Linked DNA regions of Syntrophotalea carbinolica DSM 2380. The protein of the gene in region 1 interacts with the protein of each later gene in a pairwise test. Links are inferred from orthologs where the notes say so. Each region holds a gene or a part of one and is shown in the gene's direction. Other genes may lie near its edges.

Region 1 (9,707 bases):
CGAAATGCGATCGCTGGTGACGATCAGCAGATGTTCGCCAAGGTCATAAATATCGCGAACCTTGCCTTTGTTAACCAGCTTGAGATTGGGAAAATCGGTCTGCAGAACAATGGGTATCATAGAGTTTTTTCACCTTCCAGAATATTTTGCAAGGTCGGCTCGACCTTGATCTTCGCTTCGCTCTTGAGCTTTTCAACGAGCTCCGTCAGCAACTTTTCACGCTTATTGGTAAGCACCGAGGTCCGCAGCTGTTCGCGGGCGGCATCGGTCAATTTGGCCGGGTCGGCTTCCATGCGATGCATCAGGGTCGCTACCACGAAGCGGCCGTCGATGACATAAACTTCATCGGCCACCGGAGCCTCTTTGGTCAGGGCAAAGCCCGCAGTAGCCAGCGCCTCGGAACTGCCGATGCGCGGAATGAAATTACCGTAAGAACGGGGAAATAAACCGGTTTCGCCCATCTCCACCTTTTCCTTGCGGGCTACATCCGCCAGCTTCTTCCCGGCCTTCAGTTCAGCCAGAACAGCTTCAGCGGCCTGTCGGGCCAAGCCGACGCTTTCCTGGCGACGGTAGGCTCGCTCAACCTCGGCGCGCGCCTCCTTCAGTTCAGGAATATAGCTGGCGTGGCGTTCCTTGACGACAAAAGTCAGGACACCCTGATCCCGCACGATGGGACGGGCCAGTTCGCCTTCCTTAAGAGCAAATGCAGCCATGCTGAGTTCGTCGTCGGAACCCAACCCGTCGATGGCCTCGCCACGACTGAAAAGGCCTGTTTCCCGAACCTGCAGACCATTGGCCGAGGCCGCAGCGTCGATGTCGCCATCCTGGCGATGGGCACTATACGCCATCATGGCCTTGTCCAGCGCATCCTGCCGCGCCAACTCCTTGCGCAGGTTGGCACGGACATCGTCCCGCACATCGTCCAGCGGCTTGGTCTGGGCTTCGATACGACCTTCGCATTTAATGATATGGTAGCCCATCGACGTTTCCACCAGATCGCTGATTTGACCGGGTTTCAGGGCAAACGCCACGTTTTCGAAATCGGGCACCATGCTGCCATGGGTGAAATACCCCAGGGCACCGCCTTTAATAGCGCTGCCGGCATCGTCGGAATGGGTACGGGCCAGCTGGGCGAAATCCTTGCCGGCGCGCGCTTGTTCCAGGACTTTTTGGGCAGCGGCACGCTTTTTCTGGCGACCGTCCTCATCCAGACCGGCGGTGATGCGAAACAGGATATGAGAGGCTTTGACCTGTTCCTCCACCCAATACTGATCCTTGTGCTTGTCGTAGTAATCCTGAATGGCCGCATCATCGACGGAAATGTCTTTGGCAACATTGTCAGGATCGAACCGCACAAAACGCAAGGCGATCTTTTCCGGTTGCCGAAAGTCCTCGCGGTTTTCCTGAAAGTATGCCTGCAGCGCTTCGTCCGTAACCGTCACCTTGCTTTCATAACGACCCGGCGCCAATTTCACAAAAGCCAGGTCGATCTTTTCATTGCGGTTGCGATATTCATGATCGATATCCTGATCGGTGACTTCGGCATCCTGCTTGATGGCCTCGACCACCTTGCCGAGCAGCAACTGCTCGCGCATGTTGCGTTCAAAAGCCCTGGAGGTCAGATGCTGATAAGCAAGCACCTCCTGGTAGCGCTTGCGATCGAACTGACCGTCTTTCTGAAAAGCCGGAATATCGGCAATTGCCTGACGTAATTCGTCTTTATCGACCGCGATATCCCGATTGTCGGCTTCCTGCAACAACAGCAGACGGTTTACCAGCTGCTCGTATGCCTGGGTATTCAGCTGCAACTGTTTTTCAATCTCCGGTGGCAGACTGCGACCGAAGCGCTTTTCCATCTCCTGGCGCATGTTCTGGTAGGTTATCTGGAAATCCTGATAACTGATAGCGTCTCCGTTGACGTGGGCAATTGCACTGCCGTCCCCGCCGGATCCGCTGTTACCTTTGCCCCAGACCAGGAAAATGGTTCCGACAAAAGCGGCAATGATTGTCCAGAAAACGATTTTTACAAGCACTGACCGCTGCTTTTTGCGAATCAGGTCTAGCATATGGGCGGGCTCCTTTGCATGTTAGTTACAGGTAGGAAAAAATAAGAGGAAATGTTAGTCAATCGGCCCCGGAATTGCAACTCATTTTTCCTTTTGTCTCTTGAAATAACATCGGCTTTTTGCTAGTGTGAAGCTCATTTTTTCAGGCACCTGCCTGACCGTTCCCATACCGGGAGCGGGCGAAAGGAGAAACCCGCCATCATGTTTAACCTTGTCGACTCCATCTTCGGTTTATTTTCAAACGACCTGGCGATTGACCTGGGCACCGCCAACACCCTGGTCTACCTCAAGGGCAAGGGTATCGTGGTCAGCGAGCCTTCCGTGGTTGCGGTGCAAAAAGACAGCATGGGCCAGAAAAAAGTCCTTGCGGTCGGCATGGAAGCAAAAAAAATGCTCGGCCGTACGCCGGGCAGCATCGTTGCCATCCGCCCCATGAAGGACGGCGTCATTGCCGACTTCGATATTACCGAAGAGATGCTGCGGTATTTTATCCGCAAAGTTCACAACCGCAAGACGCTGGTAAGACCCCGTATCGTCATCTGCGTACCCTCCGGCATCACGCAGGTCGAAAAACGCGCTGTCAAGGAGTCGGCGGAGTCCGCCGGGGCGCGCGAGGTCTACCTCATCGAGGAACCGATGGCAGCCGCCATCGGAGCCGGACTGCCTATCACCGAAGCCTCCGGCAACATGATCGTCGATATCGGCGGCGGCACCACCGAGGTGGCGGTTATTTCCCTGGCCGGGGTCGTCTACGCCAAAAGCGTGCGCGTCGGTGGCGACAAACTGGACGAGGCCATCGTGCAGCATCTCAAGCGCAAATATAACATGCTCATCGGTGAGCGCACCGCCGAACAGATCAAAATCGAGATCGGCGGCGCCTACCCTGACGAGGAAGTGCGCACCATGGAAATCAAAGGCCGCGATCTGGTGTCCGGTATTCCCAAGACCCTGGAGATCGACTCCAAGGAGATTCGCGAGGCTCTGACCGAAACGGTCAATGCCATCGTCGAGGCGGTGCGCATCGCCCTGGAGCGCACTCCGCCGGAACTGGCGGCCGATATCGTCGACAAGGGTATCGTTCTGGCCGGCGGCGGCGCCTACCTGCGCAATCTCGATGCCCTGCTGCGCGACGAAACCGGCTTGCCGGTGGTGATCGCGGAAGATCCGCTGTCCTGCGTCGCTCTCGGCTCCGGCAAAGTTCTGGACGAACTCGATCTGTTACGGCGCGTTACCGTGACCTCCTGACAGTCCTGTCCCGACGGGCGACATAGCATTTCAGGCAAAAGAGGGCGCTCGGCCCTCTTTTGCATTGCGATACAGGGTTTTTCATGCTGGAAATGCTCAGAAAATACCGTACCCCGCTGCTGGTCATCTGCCTGCTCATGACCGCCCTGCTGATCTATTCTTCACGTTTACGCAAACAACCCCAAACCACCCTCTTCGAAAAGGCGATCCTGCAACTGGCCAGCCCGCTTCAACGCGGCTTCAGCACGAGCATGCGCTCCCTTACGGGGCTGTGGCAGCACTATCTGTGGCTCATCGATACGCAACGGCAAAACGACCGGCTGCTTGAAGAAAACCGTCGCCTGCAGGGGCAACTCGATCTGGTGCGGGAATTTCAACTTGAAAACCAGCGCCTCAGCGCCTTGCTGTCGCTGCGTGAAAGGCTGACCATTCCGACTCTGCCAGCCCGCGTCATCGCCGAAGATGCCACCAGTCTTTTCCAAACCCTCATCATCGACCGGGGGACGGAAGACGGATTACACGAGGGGTTGCCTGTCGTCGTCCCCGAAGGGGTGGTGGGACGCATTATCCGCTGCTCCGCCCGGCAGTCGCGGGTACTGCTCGCAACCGACGCATCCTCGGCCATGGCCGTGCTGGTGCAACGCAGTCGAGCCCGGGGCATTTGCCGGGGGCGCGGCCAATCGTTGACCCTCGACTTCGCTCTGCTGCGTGAAGATATCGCTACCGGAGACACCATCATCACATCGGGCAATGGCGGCATTTTCCCCAAGGGACTGCCCGTGGGAACCGTCAGCCATACCCAGACAAACGATCTGGACCTGTTCCAAACGGTCACAGTGACCCCCGCCGTCAACTTCTCCCGGCTGGAAGAAGTTCTCGTCATGCTGGACACCGTCCCATGAAAACCCTGACCTGCTACCTGATTCTCGGGCTGATACTGGCTGTGATCGAGACCCTGATTCCCCAAACCATGGCCAGCAAACCGGACCTGCTGCTGTTACTGGTATTGACCCTCGGTTTAAAAGAAAAAGTCATTCTCGGTGGATCTGCCTCCTGGCTGCTGGGCTGTTTACAGGACAGCGTCTCGGGCTTTTCCCTGGGCCTTTACGGGCTGGTCTACCTGCTGCTGTATCTGATCCTTCGAAGCATCTCCGGCCACCTGAACAGCGAAAGCCCGATACTGTTGCTGTTTCTGGTTTTCGTCAGCAGCCTGTTGCAGTCCCTGATATTGGTTTTCACCCTGGGTTTTCTTGCCGAGCACGGCACCTACTGGCGCCAGATCCTCACCGGTATCCCCGGACAAATCCTGGTTAATTTGCTGGCCGCCCTGCTGTTCCTGCAAATCACGACCTGGCTGAAACCCTATAGACGCCGATTTTTAAAACAGGCCGGGGGGCTGTTTTGAACCTAGAATTTGAAAGCGACTGGCAGACCCTGCCGCATAGCCGCAAACGTTATGTACTGGCGTCCCTGATCGCCGCTATTATCTTTTTACTGCTGTTGTTGCGCCTCTGGCAGTTGCAGATCATCAGCAATGATCACTATCGTACTCTGTCGGAGAAAAACCGTACGCGCTACATCCCCATAACTGCCCAGCGGGGACGCATTTTCGATCGCGACGGCAAACTGCTGGCGGATAATCGGCCAGCCTTCGATGTGGCGGTGTTGCGCCAGGAGGTAGACGATCCCTCTTTATTGCTGGAACGGCTGGCCGGCTTTTTATCCATCGACCGGGAAGAATTGCGCAAACGCTGGAATGCCGGCAAGCGCCTGCCCCGTTACCGCCCGATCACCCTGGCCTGGGATGTCGACCGCGACACCCTGGAAAAGATCATGGAAAACACCGTCGATCTGCCCGGAGTGTTGATGGAAACCCGCCCGGTACGCTCCTTTCCGCTGGGGGCCGTGGCTCCTCACTTCCTCGGCTACCTTGGCGAAATTGCCGAAAAGGATCTGAAACTGCCGGAATTCGAGGAATACAGTCCGGGCGATGTGGTGGGCAAAGCCGGTATCGAAAAAAAGCTGGAACATGTGTTGTGCGGCATCAATGGCGAACGACGGGTTGAAGTCGATGTCCAGGGCAAATCCATGCGGATTCTCAAAACCCAGGATCCGCAACCGGGCAACCAGGTCGTCTTGACCCTGCAGGCCTCCCTGCAGCAAGTCGCGGAAAAAGCCTTTGACGGTCAGGCCGGGGCCGCCGTGGTGCTCGATGTTCACACCGGGGAAATCCTCGCCATTACCAGTCAACCGACCTTCGACCCGGCACAATTCGCCCGCGGTCTGACCACCAGGGAATGGCGCGCCTTGCAGAACAACCCCTTGAAACCGCTGCAAAACCGCGCCATCAGCGGACAATATCCCCCGGGGTCCATTTTTAAAATCGTCACCGCCCTGGCCGCCCTCAAAGCCGGGGCCGCCAGGCCTGACACCCGTGTAAACTGCGAAGGCTCCACCACCGTCGGCAATCACACCTTTCGCTGCTGGAAGCGTCGCGGACACGGTGTGACCGACCTGCGCAAAGCGCTTAAAGAAAGCTGCGATGTCTGGTTCTATGAAGTAGCCCTCAACGTCGGCATCGACCGAATCGCCGCCATGGCGCGGGAACTCGGCCTGGGCAGCGCCCTTGGGTTCCAGGTGGGCATGGAAAAAGGCGGTCTGATACCCGACCGGGCCTGGAAAAAGGCTCGCTACGGCACCAGCTGGTATCTCGGCGAGACCCTGAACGCCTCCATCGGGCAGGGGTATATCCTGACCACGCCGCTGCAACTGGCCACCATGACCGCTGCCGTCGCCAATGGCGGCACGGTGTTTCGTCCGCATATCGTGAAAAGCATTGAAAACCTCACAAGCGGGATCGTACAACAAACCGAGCCCGAAATTCTCCACCGGGCCGACTTATCCGCCCAGCATCTGAATGCGGTACGCAAGGGATTAGAAGCCGTGGTCAACGAACCGGGGGGCACAGCCTGGAAGAGTCGACTTGAGGAGTTGCCCTATGCGGGAAAAACGGGGACCGCCCAGGTCGTGAAACTGCGCGACGACATCAAGGACGAAAAGCTGATTCCCTACCGGTTTCGCGACCATGCCCTGTTCGCCGCCTATGCACCGGCCCGCAATCCCGAGATCGCGGTTGCCGTGGTGGTGGAACATGGCAGCCATGGCAGCAGTGCTGCGGCTCCCATAGCCAAAACCATTATCGCCCACTATTTCGGGTTGGACAAACAACCTTCCTCGGATAAAACCCTGTCCAGCGAGTGACTCAATTATGTTTGACCGTCGTCTTCTCACACACTTCGACTGGGGACTTTTGTTGCTGGTGTTGATTATTGCCGGGCTCGGTATCCTCAACCTGATAAGCGTCACCTCATCGTGGGCATCGCCGGCCGCGCCGTTTTCCCTCAAGCAGCTTTCATGGCTGGGAGGCGGACTGATTATTGCGGTCAGTATCTGCGCCATCGACTACCGCCGGCTCGAATATCTGGCCTTTTACCTTTACGCCGGCAACCTTTCACTGCTTCTGCTGGTACTCGTCATCGGTCGCACCTCCATGGGCGCCACACGCTGGCTGGATCTCAAATTTTTCAACCTGCAACCCAGCGAACTGATGAAAATCGTCATCATCATCGCCCTGGCCTGCTTTTTCAGTCGACGGGACTCGCCGCAGGGTTATACATTTCGGGAACTCTGGGCCCCATTCACCATGTTGGCGATGCCCGCGCTGCTTATCATGAAACAGCCCGACCTCGGCACCGCCATGATCGTGCTGATGATCGGTGCTTCCATGGCCTTATTCGCCGGGATTCGACCGGCCACCCTGACGGGCCTGGGATTGCTGGCCGGCAGTGCCGCCACCGGCGGATGGTTTTTGCTGCACGGCTACCAGAAACAAAGAATTCTGACCTTTCTGAATCCGGAAGCCGATCCTCTCGGATCGGGCTACCACATCATTCAATCGAAAATTGCCGTCGGCAGCGGCGGCTTCTGGGGCAAGGGCTTCATGAAAGGCACCCAGTCCCAGCTCTCTTTTCTGCCTGAGCGCCACACCGACTTTGCGTTCTCCGTTTTTGCGGAGGAATGGGGATTTATCGGATGTCTGACTTTACTGGCGCTGTTGCTGCTGCTGGTAATCTGGGGACTCAACATTTCGCGCCACGCATCAACGCGATTTGGCATGTTTCTGGCTTTTGGTGTTAGTGCCATGCTGTTTTTTCATATCGTCATCAACCTCGGCATGGTTATCGGCCTGCTGCCGGTCGTCGGTGTCCCGCTGCCGCTTTTTTCCTACGGCGGCACCAGTATGATTACGACTATGACGGGCGTGGGGCTGTTGCTCAATGTCAGCATGCGACGGTTCAAGTTTTAAGCGGGGTCGCGCACGACCCGCCGAACGCCCTCAAAACCGTTGGCGCAGGCAATGATGCCCCTTAGCCTTATCTGCGCATACGATAACCCGGCCTCATCCCATAAAGGATAAAACCATGAGTGCGACGCAACTTACCCCCGAAACCTTTACGGAGTGGGCTGACTCCGATCCGGAACTGGCCTGTGCACTGGCAGCGGTTCAGGATCTGCCGGCCATGACCGATATTGTCAACGACTTTCTCCTTACCATCGAAGATCCTGACTGGAGCGCTAAAAGCGTGGCTCAGGTCATCTCCCGAGATCCCGTGGTGGCGGCCAGCGTTCTGAAAGTTGCCAACAGCTCCTACTACAGTTTTCAGCGCCAGATCAACAATCTCGAAGGCGCCATTGCCGTTTTGGGTTTGGCCACCATAAAGAGTCTGGTTTTGACAGCCGGTGTCAAAAACATGAACAAACGCTTCGGACTAATCGAAAAACTCTTATTGGAAGATGCCATCGGCTGCGCCTTGTGTGCGCGTGAAATTGCCAGAAAAACCCGTTGTTGCGACCCCGAAGAAGCCTTTTTGGGGGGGCTGCTGCGGCATATCGGCAAAATCGCCATGAACAATCTCGACAGCGAAAAGTATTCGGAACTGGTGCAGGCCGTCTACAACGGGGAAGACAACCTCACGACTCTGGAGCGCAAATTCTTCCCCTACAGTCATGCCGCCATCGGCGCAGCCATGCTTCACCATTGGCACCTGGCACCCCAACTGGTGGCCAGCACCCTTTTTCACAACGATGCCGTTTCGCCCGAAAAAATCGGCGAACAGGCCAGTGTCCTGGCTTCGCTGGTACACCTTGGAGGCCTCGTCTGCCTGCGCCTCGGCTTCGGTCAGCGCACCCCTCAGGAAGAACTCGATGTGTATCATGACCCGGCAACGGAACGCCTGGCCCTGACGGAAGAAGATATCGACGACATTCTGCACGATATCCCCGAGGCCGTCACCCAGACCTGCGCGTCTTTCATGGGATAAACCGCGCAAAGGCACCGGTTTCCCCGGTGCCTTTGCCCATAAAATAGCACAAACACAGTCTGCGCCCCCCCCCAACCAACATACCTTTCAGATCCGGTTGCGACATATTACGTCACACCCATGCAGCAAACTGAACACACCACAAAAGGAGGTGTCCATGTTCGAGTTGCTGCTGCTGATCGGTTTTCTGTATGCCGGGTTTTTCCCGCCGACCCCGGCACCCCATCCCTCTAAAACCGCATCCCGCCCCTTGGATGATCGTCAAGCGCCGGATGCCCGCGTCTTTGACAAATCCCGCATGAGGTGAAAAGACTTGCCAGCAAAAGTAAGAATTGCTAATCTTGCGATTAATCGTTCAAGACAAGGCAGTCCGCTTTTATTGCAACCGCTGCCATGCAGTTCATGCCGCCCCGATCCGGCTTCGATGCCGTCCACCCTCCATAATGAACCTCAACGTTTTAAACATGCCGGTTCTTGCGGCAGCCTATGTAACCGGTGTATTGGCGGCCCAGGCCATACCTCCGCCACTCTGGCACCCGGTCGTACCGTTGATACTGGCCATGGCATGGTTCCCGACACGCCACACCAGGACCGGGATTTTACTACTTATGCTCTTTATCATGGCGTGCGGTTACTGCCTCTGCCATACCCAGCTCCGGTTTGCCTCTGAAACAGACTTCCCGCGATCCCTCCCCAAAAACTCGTTTCAAACGATTTACGGCCGCATTCAACAGGTAAAAACGACCCCGAACAACCGCAAACAGCTCGATCTCCGCCTCCACCATGTTTTACAAAAACAGCATCCTGCGACGGCGGCAGGCGGCGTACGCCTGACCATCGAAAAATCGGCTCGTCGCTTCCGCCCGGGTGACGAGATCGCCGTGCGCACCCGTCTGCGCATTCCGCGTCGGTTCGGAACGCCTGGAGAATACGACTACCCGCGTTATCTCGCGGCTAAAGATATACAGTTTACCGCCTTCATACCTGACGATGAGAGTATCGCTCTGCTGAAACG
Region 2 (9,766 bases), 1.2 Mb from region 1 along the record:
CCTCGACCATCTGCACTTCCAGGAAGTGGTTGCCGGAACCCAACGTCCCCAACTGATCGAGGCCCCGCTCCAGGGCCCGGTCCGACAGCAAATCAGGATCCGCCCCTTCGATGCACCCGCCTTCCTCGATATGCCGCAGATCCCGCTCGCTGCCCATACCCTGCTTGACCACCCATCGGGCCCCCTGCTGCAGGACCTTGCGCTCTTGAGCCACGGTCAATTTCAGATCCCGGCGATGAGAACCGATGCCGGAAGGGACATTGCGGAACAGGGCATCGGCCAGCTTCTGTAAATGCGGCCTGACCTGCTGCACCTCCAGATCGGAACGCAACAGACGCACCCCGCAGTTGATATCGTAGCCGACCCCGCCCGGCGATACCACGCCCTGCTGGTCATCGAAGGCCGCCACGCCGCCGATGGGAAACCCATACCCCCAGTGAATATCCGGCATCGCCAATGACGGCCCGACTATACCGGGCAAGGTGGCGACATTGCGCACCTGTTCCAGGGCATGCTCTTTTTTCAACGCGTCCATCATGGCGCGATTGGCGAACACCAAGCCATCGGTACGCATGTCGCCTTCCCGTGGAATACGCCAGCGACATGCATCTATTTGTTGAACCTTGACGACCATAATTCACCCCTTTTATGGAGGGCGGAGCTGTTTATAAATCGAGATAGACGCGCCCCCGCCAGAGCCCGTGAAAACAGCTCACCAGTAGATGGTGGTAGGTGACGGCCTTGATCTCCCGCTGCGGAACGCCGGCCAGCGGTGCCACTGTCAATCTGGCTTCGAGAAGATCCGGTTGCATTCCGCTTAAAACGATATCCCGGGGCCACAATCCCTTGGACTGAATCAGGTAAAGCAGCTCATTGAGCCAGACCACCAGCAGTTCCTCCACATCCCCGGCACGCACTTCGAGGGTTATTTTTTTCGGTGGGGCTGTGGAATCGGCTTGGCCCGCCAACACCGCCAGCATACCCCTGGCCGCCTGCACAAAAAGCTCTTCGCAACTGGACGCCCGGGCCTCGATACCCATGTCGGCCGTATGTTCCAAAAGCCGAAAGGCGGCATTGCCGCCTTTCCTTTTAGCCGGCTCGGATGTGGCGGACGCCAACGACCGAACCTTCTGCTTCCCCCCCATGTTGTCAGCCTTCACGATGCCAGGTGACGCGGCAGATGGCATGATCATCCGTCCACACCACTTTGAGCTCGCCCTGATGCGCCTTATTCAGTGCCCGCCCCAGGTGCTCGGCAAGTTTCTCCTCGGTGGTTTCAATCAGAAGTTCTTCCCCTTCACGCTCCATGCGCATGATACGCACCAGTGGATTTTTGGCCATGGCTTTACGCTCCTCGTTTTTGAGGATATTGCGAATTTCCGTTTCGTGCGCCCACAGGTAAGAGCCCCGCAGGGTAACGTAGCCCTCGGCGTAGCCATCCTTGATTTTGTGACAGCCCGGACACAGATGCCTGACCACCTTCGTATCGGCGGCTAATTTTTCATAAGCCGTCGCATCGATATACCAACGCTTGTTGCGATAAACGGCCTGACACTCAGGACAGATCACAGGTTCCGGCAACCCTTGGCCGGGAAGATAAGGATCGTTACTGGTCTTGCACCGTCCCCGTTTATCACTGATACCGAATTTTTCGCTTTCTTTTTGCATAGATGAACCCCTTTCCCGTGGATTTTAGAGACCCTCTACGCTTTTAGTATAACACTACGAAAAGGGTTGTGGGACGAGAGCCTGATCGAGATATAAGGCTGAAAAACCATAGCTCTATACCGCTTATCGCAAGGGGCGCGGAACAGGCTGTCGGCAAGGGAAGCGTACCGGAGATATTAAACGAGACACATTCTGAAAGGAGGGACTATACATATACCGATACACACAACACGGCGCAGCAGCGAGCATCGGCATGGCTCATAAGAAAAAGGGATGAAACGGCCCTGTGCCGTTTCATCCCTATGGCTTTATCTATCCCTAACGCAGTTTTTAGCCGGCCACAAGCTCCAGCACGACATCCTTGAAAGGGTTGGCGAACAAAATGATCATGGACACGACGAATACATAGATGGCCAGCGATTCGACCATCGCCAGGCCGATCATCATGGTAGTCAGTATCTTGCCGCTGGCGCCGGGATTACGGGCCACACCCTCAAGAGCGCTCTTGACGGCCAGCCCTTGTCCGATAGCCGTTCCCAAGGAGCCGAAAGCCATACCGAACCCGGCGGTTATGATAACCCAGGTGAAAAAATCCATTGTAAATCTCCTTTGATTTGCTTGATTTCTGAGTCTTCAGACCTAATAACCTATATGCAATCCGCCTATGGAACTGTCGCCAACAGCGGGACACGCATACATCAGTGTGCTTCCTCCAGAGCCCCGGCGATATAAATCATGGCCAGCAGGGTAAACACAAACGTCTGGATAAACGCCACCAAAATCCCCATCAGCATCATGGGAATAGGTAACAGCAGCGGTACCAGGGTAAAGAAAATAACCAGTACGATTTCATGCCCGTACATATTACCGAAAAGACGCAGCGCCAACGACAGGGGACGCGCCAGATGCCCGATGATTTCAATCGGCAGAATCAACGGTGCCAACCACCATACGGGCCCCACAAAATGTTTAAAATATTTTAGCCCGTGCTCTCGGACTCCCACGACATGGGTCATGCCAAAAACCGCCAGCGCCAGTGCGGCATTGGTATTGAGATTGGCCGTCGGGGGAGCAAACCCCGGTATCAGGGCAATAAGATTGGAAAACAGGATAAACAGTGCCAACGTGGCAATCAGGGGAAAATAGCGACGGCCCTTGGGACCCATGGTTTCATCGGCCAGGCGTCCCAGCTCCACCAGAACGATTTCAACCAGATTCTGCAACCCGCCGGGAACCTCTGACAGCCGGCGCTTCAGCAGCAGCGCTACCCCCGTCAGCAACAACATGATCAACCAGGCATGGGTGACATGCACCAAAAAACCGTAGTGCTCCAGGTTTTCCAGGCTTGTGCCTTGGGTAAAATGTTCAACCAGCCACTTGAGAAACAAAAAAGGATGCGTCATGAATACTCTCTTGTTGTCATGCCAGGCCCAAAAGCAACGTCGTCCATAGCAGATTGGCAACCACCACCGAAAGGCCGATACTCAGTGCCAGGGGGTGAGCCTTGAGCGGGCCGATCAACACAAAAATAGCCCCGGCCAGACATGCCAGCCTGATGAAAGACCCGCATTGAAAACCTAAGCCCGAGCGCTGTCCAGGAACCGATAGTAACCGGGAAAGGGAACGGTGCAAAGTCTGAAAACCGCCAATAACGGTCAAACCGCCACCCAGCACCCCCACCGTGACCGCCCGTGACTGCCACAGCAGACTGCCCAGAACCATGGCGCCAAGGATCAACCAGTTGCGCCGGGACAGATCCCGTATGATCGTATCACTGCCGGTTGTCACTTTCATCCTCCTGCTGCCGGCGCAACTCTCGACGGGTAAGGATAAAAATATTGCGGAAACCGGCGGCTATTCCGAACCCAAGAAACAGCAGCGTCAACCAGGGACCGGTATCCAGCCAGCGGTCGAGATAATACCCCATAAACAACCCGATCAGGGTCGACGCCACCATAGAAATTCCGACTCCGGAGAGAAACCCTATGGACTTGATCAGCTGTTGTCGGTTTTCCGCCATATCCGTCTATATCCGGGACGCCGCAAAGAGCCGTCGTAAATCGCCGTGCCGCTGGCGAAATTACCTACGATTATAACCTGCTCAAAGGCAACTAGCTAACACAGGTGGCATGAGGAAGTCAAAAGTTTTCCCCCGACTCAAGCATCGCCGTTATGCGGTAAAAAGCCGGATAAACTCGGCGAAAAGCCCCTGGTCCACATCTGCCACTTCGTATTCCTTCATGATTTTGAGCGCTTCGAAAGTGGAACGCCTCTTGTGATAGGGACGCTCTGCAGTCAGCGCCTCATAAATATCGGCAATGCGGCAAATGCGCGCATAGGGGTGAATATCCGAGCCCACCCTGCCACGGGGATAGCCCTGGCCGTTATCCTTTTCATGGTGCTGCAAGGTAATCGTACGTGCTTCATCGGTAACGATGCCATGTTCGCTTAAAATGGTATAACCTTCTTCCACATGACCGTTAACGACCAGCCGTTCTTCCGGCGTCAAAGCCCCAGGCTTATTGAGGATATCGATGGGAATTCGGCACTTGCCAAGGTCATGCAAAAAAAATCCGGTGCCAAGCTTATGCATATCGTGGGACCGATCCAGGCCAAAAAACAACCTGGCCAGGGCCACACCGAAAATACCGACATTGGTTGAATGTATGTAAGTGGCCTGATCGAAGGCCGTCAACCGTACCAGATGTTTGGTGGCCTGATCGTCACTTACAATCAGATCGACCGTCGGCACGATGATATCGCAAGCCTGTCTTATGAAAGGGCCGCGGGGGTCATCGAAAGCACGACGCATGGCATCGCGGCAGGTGGCCTGTACCGCCCTGGCTTTAACGGATGCCTCAATATTCGGATTGGCGACCAGGTCGTCCAAACGGGCACGCAACATGCGGCTGTAATATGCCGAATCGTCGGTCCGGGCATAGATTTGATCGGTACCGTAGTGCTCCAGACCCATGACAGCCTGACGGCTCAATGCGCTATGCCGGGCAGCCAGAAGAACATATTCGCCGCTGCGGTTACGCCGAAACAGGTCACAGGGCGCTTTTTCGATAAAATCGAGAAAGTCCGCACTTACGGCGAAGAATTCCTCCGTGGGAATAGTTTCGGCCAGTTCCATGCTTGCCTCTGAAGCAGATAGTTTATTTCCCATCAGTATGCAGCATCCTGCAACAATTCATGCCCCTATCAGCGATCAGGAGTTCAGGTACGCCGTGATGCTATCGGCGATGGTCTGGAAAATACGCGTGAACTCCTTTTCGTCGCGTTCCAGCAAGGTAATGCGAAAGCCCATTTCCCGGGTACAGAAAGACGAAAGGGGAACCACGCATATACCGGTCGACGCAAGCAGATAGTACACGAAACGCTTATCGAGAGAAACCCCCGGCGGGCTGACCAGACGCTCCACCAGGCTCCGTACCTCGGCATTTTCAATAGGCAGCGTCTGTTTATGGGTCAAAGCTTCAGACTTGATCACGACACTCATGTAAAATGCGCCATTCGTCCGATTGACCTTGGTGCCGGGTACATCCTTTAAAATCTCGTAGGCAATATTGGAACAGTTTTCGTATCGGGCCCGCCGCTCATCGAGATAGGACGGATATTCGGGATGATCCAGAATGCGCGGTATCGCCTTCTGGGGTAAGGTAGTGGAACAGACTTCAACCATCTTGGCATTGAGAATGCTCTGCATGTAGCGCTTGAAAACCGGGTCGCGCTCGGCATTGTAGGTTTCGATCCAACCGCAACGGGCGCCGGGCCACGGCACATCCTTGCTGATACCGCGTAATGCCATGCCGGGTACGTCGCCGATGAGATCCGACAGGGGCTTGGTCGATTGGCCGTTATAGACGATATTCAGGTAGACCTCATCGCAAATTACGAACAAATCGTATTCCCTGGCGATGGCGATCATCTCGCGCAGAATCCGCTCCGGATAGACCGAGCCCGTCGGGTTGTCGGGATTGATGATCAGAATCCCGGAAACCGCCGGGTTGTATTTCACCGATAGCCGCAAGTCGTCCAGGTCCGGATACCAGTTGTTGTCGGGATCCAGACGATAGGAAATAGGCCGTTGTCCGGCATGGGCGGCTTCGGCCGAGGAATGGGTGGAATAGGTCGGCGAAGGGCCGATGACACGTGCCTCGCGCCGAAGAAAGCCGTATACCTTCTGGATCGCATCCCCCAGGCCATTGAAGAACATGATATCTTCGGCAGTGATTTGGGCCTTGCCGCGCCGATTGGTGCGCTCCGCCAAAAACTCACGCGTCTCCAGCACCCCCTTGGTGGGGCAGTAGCCGTAGGAACAATCCTCCATAACCAGTTCAGCCACCAGCTTTTTCATCCACTTGGGTATTTTTTCGCCCTTGGCCACCGGATCGCCGATATTTTCCATGTTGGTTTTGATGCCCATACGCTGAAGCGTCTCGGCAATCTCCACAATGGCCCGAATCTCATAGGTCAATTCGCCTGCGCCGATATGTACGATATCGTTTCTCATAGATTTATCTGAAATCCCTTCAAAAAGCCTCGGTTCACATCGATTTCACATGCACTATAACGTAAAAAGCCATGAGCTTCCAATGCCCATGGCTTACCTGCAAAGATTCTCCGACTCACCGGGATTTTACATAGCAAGACAACGAGCCATTCTGCGACCTTCAGCCGCAGAGCCCATCGCTCGTGCTATCGTTGTTTCGACCAGTACTCGGTTCCGATGGTGAGCCATGTGTCTTCTCCTTTTACTCTATGGTTGGTTAGCACAGCTACCATCGAAAGTCAATCCCTCGCAGCGTCTGCATGAAGGTTGTTAATCCTCTGCTGACACTGAAGTTTACGGACAAACGGACAACGGCAGGCAAACCTTTATGGCCATCTAGGAGTCTTCTTGTTTCGGTCGCATCATCCGCAGCATGACCACCAGGTTTTTTCCTGTCCGAATATTCGAAATGTCAGATCAGGAAAACCATCCTGCCATCGATTGGAAGCAACCAGCTCCGCAGCCCTGATACGGGGCAAAGCGGTTGGTTCAAGTGGGTGATTTATGGTATAAAGAGGGCTTATTTCTTAAGGAGAGACCATACCCCTATGAACATAAAACGCTCTATTAAAATCATCCTCTGGTCGTGCCTCGGCCTTTTTTTGGCCGGATGTCTCGCTCTGGCAACCGCCTACGGACTGGTATCGGCTTCGTTGCCCAAGGTCGATACCCTGGCCGATTACCGTCCGCCCATCATTACCACCATCCATAGCGACGATGGCACCGTTATCAGCGAATTTTCCAAAGAACGTCGCATCCTGGTCCCCATCGTACGCATTCCCCGTCAACTGATACATGCTTTTGTGGCTGCTGAAGATTCCCATTTCTTTCAGCATCGCGGCATCGACCTGATGTCCATTCTGCGGGCCGCCATTAAAAATGTCATGGCCGGCGGTATTCGCCAGGGCGGCAGCACCATCACCCAACAGGTGGCCAAAAGTCTGCTGTTGACGCCCGAAAAGAAGTTTTCGCGTAAATTCAAGGAAGCCATCCTGGCCTGGCGCATGGAACAGAAATTATCCAAAGACGATATTCTGTTTCTGTATCTCAATCAGATCTACCTGGGCCACGGCGCCTATGGTGTCCAGGCCGCAGCTGAAAACTATTTCGGTAAAAACGTCGAACAACTGTCGCTGGCGGAATGCGCCATGTTGGCCGGCCTGCCGCAGGCACCCAGCCGCTATTCTCCCTACCGGCATTTCGACCGGGCAAAAAGACGCCAGGCTTATGTTCTCAGCCGCATGTTGGAAGACGGTTACATAACCCGGGAACAAATGGAGGTCGCCACGGCGGATAATGTGGCTATCCACCCGCGCAACAATCGACAGATACCCGGAGCGGCCTATTTCACCGAACAGGTGCGCCGTTATCTGGAGGAAACATACGGATCGGAAACCCTCAATACCGCCGGATTAAAAGTCTACACCACCATGGACGTCGGCATGCAGCAAGCCGCTCAGTTGGCGGTGCAGGCCAATCTTCTACGGCATGACCTTCGCCGTGGCTACCGGGGCCCACTACGCATCCTCGATACCGAGCAGGAAGTGGCTTTTCTGGCCGAACAGGAAACCCAATTTCCGCAACCGCCGGAGAAGGGGAGCCTTGTTGAAGGGGTGTTGGTCGGAACGCGCGGCCATAACGCCATCGTACGCATCGGTAGCTTGACCGGCACTCTGCCACTCAACAAGGGTCTGGCCAACAAGCTGCGCGTGACACGACGTGGCACATCGGTTAAAAAGGTCAAGGAACGCGTTATCAGCGTTCCTGCAGGGTCGGTGTTACAGGTAAAAATAGAACAAAGCTCCGATAAAAATTTGCTGCTGTCGCTGTACCAGGAACCAGCCGCCCAGGGTGCCTTCATTGTCCTTGATCCCCACTCGGGTGGAGTCAAGGCTCTTGTAGGTGGATATGATTTCACCCAGAGTCAGTTCAACCGGGCTATCCAGGCCCACCGGCTGCCGGGTTCCGCCTTCAAGCCTCTTATCTACGCCGCCGCACTGGATAAAGGCTATACTCCCGCCACCATTATGCTCGATACGCCGATCATTTACCGCGAACAGGATGAAGACGGAACAGAAAAGGAATGGAAGCCGAAAAACTATGCCGAAAGCTTCACCGGTGTCACGACGCTGCGTCAGGCTCTGGCCCATTCCTACAATGTGGTTACGGTGAAAATGCTGCAGGACATCGGGGTAGGCTATGCCATCAATTATGCTAAAAAACTCGGCATCGAGTCCCCTCTGAACCGGGATCTTACCTTGGCGCTGGGATCTTCCGCCGTATCCCCCATGGAACTGGCCACCGCCTATTGCGTCTTTGCCAACGGCGGAGTTCGCATCAAACCGGTTTACATCACCCGCATTGTCGATCGCAACGGTAGAGTCCTGGAATCGACGGATCCGGCCGATTTTCCCGCAGGCCCTGCTGCCGATCAAAAACTGATCAAGCAATCGCCGCAACGGGTCATCTCTCCTGAAACCGCCTATCTGGTCACCAATCTTCTCGAAAGCGTAGTCCAGGAAGGAACCGGATTCCGGGCACGGGCGCTGCAACGTGCCATCGCGGGTAAGACCGGTACCACCAACGACCAGAAGGATGCCTGGTTTGTCGGCTACAGTCCGAAGCTGCTGGCGGTCTCCTGGGTTGGCTACGATAAGGAACGTTCCCTGGGACCACGTGAAACCGGTTCGAGGGCTGCCGCGCCGGCCTGGGTCGATTTTATGCAAACGGTTCTCAAGGATCGACCACGCCACGAATTTCCGGTACCCGACGGTATCGAATTCCGCCCCATCGATCCGGCCACCGGTCTGCTGATTCCCGAAGACAGCCCCAATGTAACCATTGAAGCCTTTGCGTCGGGAACAGCGCCTACGCGCTATACCCTGGAAACGCAACAGCCCCAGGCCATCGATTTTTTCCAATTGGACATGGAAAACAACTGATCTTGATCAGAGACTGTTTTTAACGTCGATGCGGGGGCAAACAGGCTGTACCGGACATCGACTGCATAATGGACGCTGGGCTTTACACAGGGAACGACCATGATGGATGAGTAAATGACTGGTCTGGGTCCAGCTGGGTGGCGGCAACAGCTGACACAGCTCCCGTTCGATACGTACCGGATCGCGCTCCTGGCTCCAGCCCAGACGTCGCACCAACCTTTTGACATGGGTGTCGACAGGCAGCCCGGGAATGTCAAAGGCATTGCCCAGCACCACATTGGCGGTTTTGCGCCCCACTCCGGGCAGAGCAACCAGATCCTCTATGGTTTGCGGAACCTGGCCGCCATGCCGGTCGACCACGGCGGCCGCGCAGCCGATGAGATTTTTGGCCTTATTGCGGAAAAAGCCGGTACTGCGAATGATATCTTCGATCGTTTCGGGTCGGGCTGTAGCCAGGCTTTGCGCATCCGTAAAGCGCGCAAACAGTTCGCGCGTCACGATGTTTACCTGCCGATCCGTACACTGTGCCGATAAAATGGTCGCCACCAGCAACTGCCAGGGATTTTCAAAATTCAGGGCGCAATGAGCCTCCGGATAGAGC

What was found.
Region 2: the proteins of mrdA (region 1) and PCAR_RS00610 interact in binary tests that used the Escherichia coli proteins (3 or more experiments, as listed by UniProt). The link is inferred for Syntrophotalea carbinolica DSM 2380 from one-to-one orthologs.

The regions. Positions count from the first base shown.
Region 1 is NC_007498.2:1,224,130-1,233,836, reverse strand. The notes cover bases 4,143-7,142. They hold mrdA (penicillin-binding protein 2), read left to right. Parts: upstream 4,143-4,712; coding sequence 4,713-6,572; downstream 6,573-7,142. Other genes in these bases: rodA (rod shape-determining protein RodA), read left to right, coding at 6,580-7,142; mreD (rod shape-determining protein MreD), read left to right, coding at 4,210-4,716; mreC (rod shape-determining protein MreC), read left to right, coding at 4,143-4,213. Also shown: PCAR_RS06080 (phosphoribosylaminoimidazolesuccinocarboxamide synthase), read right to left, coding at 1-120; PCAR_RS06075 (SurA N-terminal domain-containing protein), read right to left, coding at 117-2,066; PCAR_RS06070 (rod shape-determining protein), read left to right, coding at 2,268-3,311; more of mreC, read left to right, coding at 3,395-4,142; more of rodA, read left to right, coding at 7,143-7,677; PCAR_RS06045 (HDOD domain-containing protein), read left to right, coding at 7,793-8,692; PCAR_RS18780 (hypothetical protein), read left to right, coding at 8,850-8,999; PCAR_RS06040 (DNA internalization-related competence protein ComEC/Rec2), read left to right, coding at 9,157-9,707. UniProt on the Escherichia coli protein: Catalyzes cross-linking of the peptidoglycan cell wall. Responsible for the determination of the rod shape of the cell. Is probably required for lateral peptidoglycan synthesis and maintenance of the correct diameter during lateral and centripetal growth.
Region 2 is NC_007498.2:11,697-21,462, reverse strand. What follows is about bases 6,410-9,468. They hold PCAR_RS00610 (penicillin-binding protein 1A), read left to right. Parts: upstream 6,410-6,771; coding sequence 6,772-9,165; downstream 9,166-9,468. Other genes in these bases: nth (endonuclease III), read right to left, coding at 9,172-9,468. Also shown: PCAR_RS00655 (RtcB family protein), read right to left, coding at 1-634; PCAR_RS00650 (archease), read right to left, coding at 666-1,187; PCAR_RS00645 (BCAM0308 family protein), read right to left, coding at 1,150-1,668; atpE (ATP synthase F0 subunit C), read right to left, coding at 1,999-2,265; atpB (F0F1 ATP synthase subunit A), read right to left, coding at 2,367-3,071; PCAR_RS00630 (ATP synthase subunit I), read right to left, coding at 3,088-3,456; PCAR_RS00625 (AtpZ/AtpI family protein), read right to left, coding at 3,440-3,688; PCAR_RS17560 (HD-GYP domain-containing protein), read right to left, coding at 3,839-4,837; PCAR_RS00615 (pyridoxal phosphate-dependent aminotransferase), read right to left, coding at 4,880-6,184; more of nth, read right to left, coding at 9,469-9,766. UniProt on the Escherichia coli protein: Cell wall formation. Synthesis of cross-linked peptidoglycan from the lipid intermediates.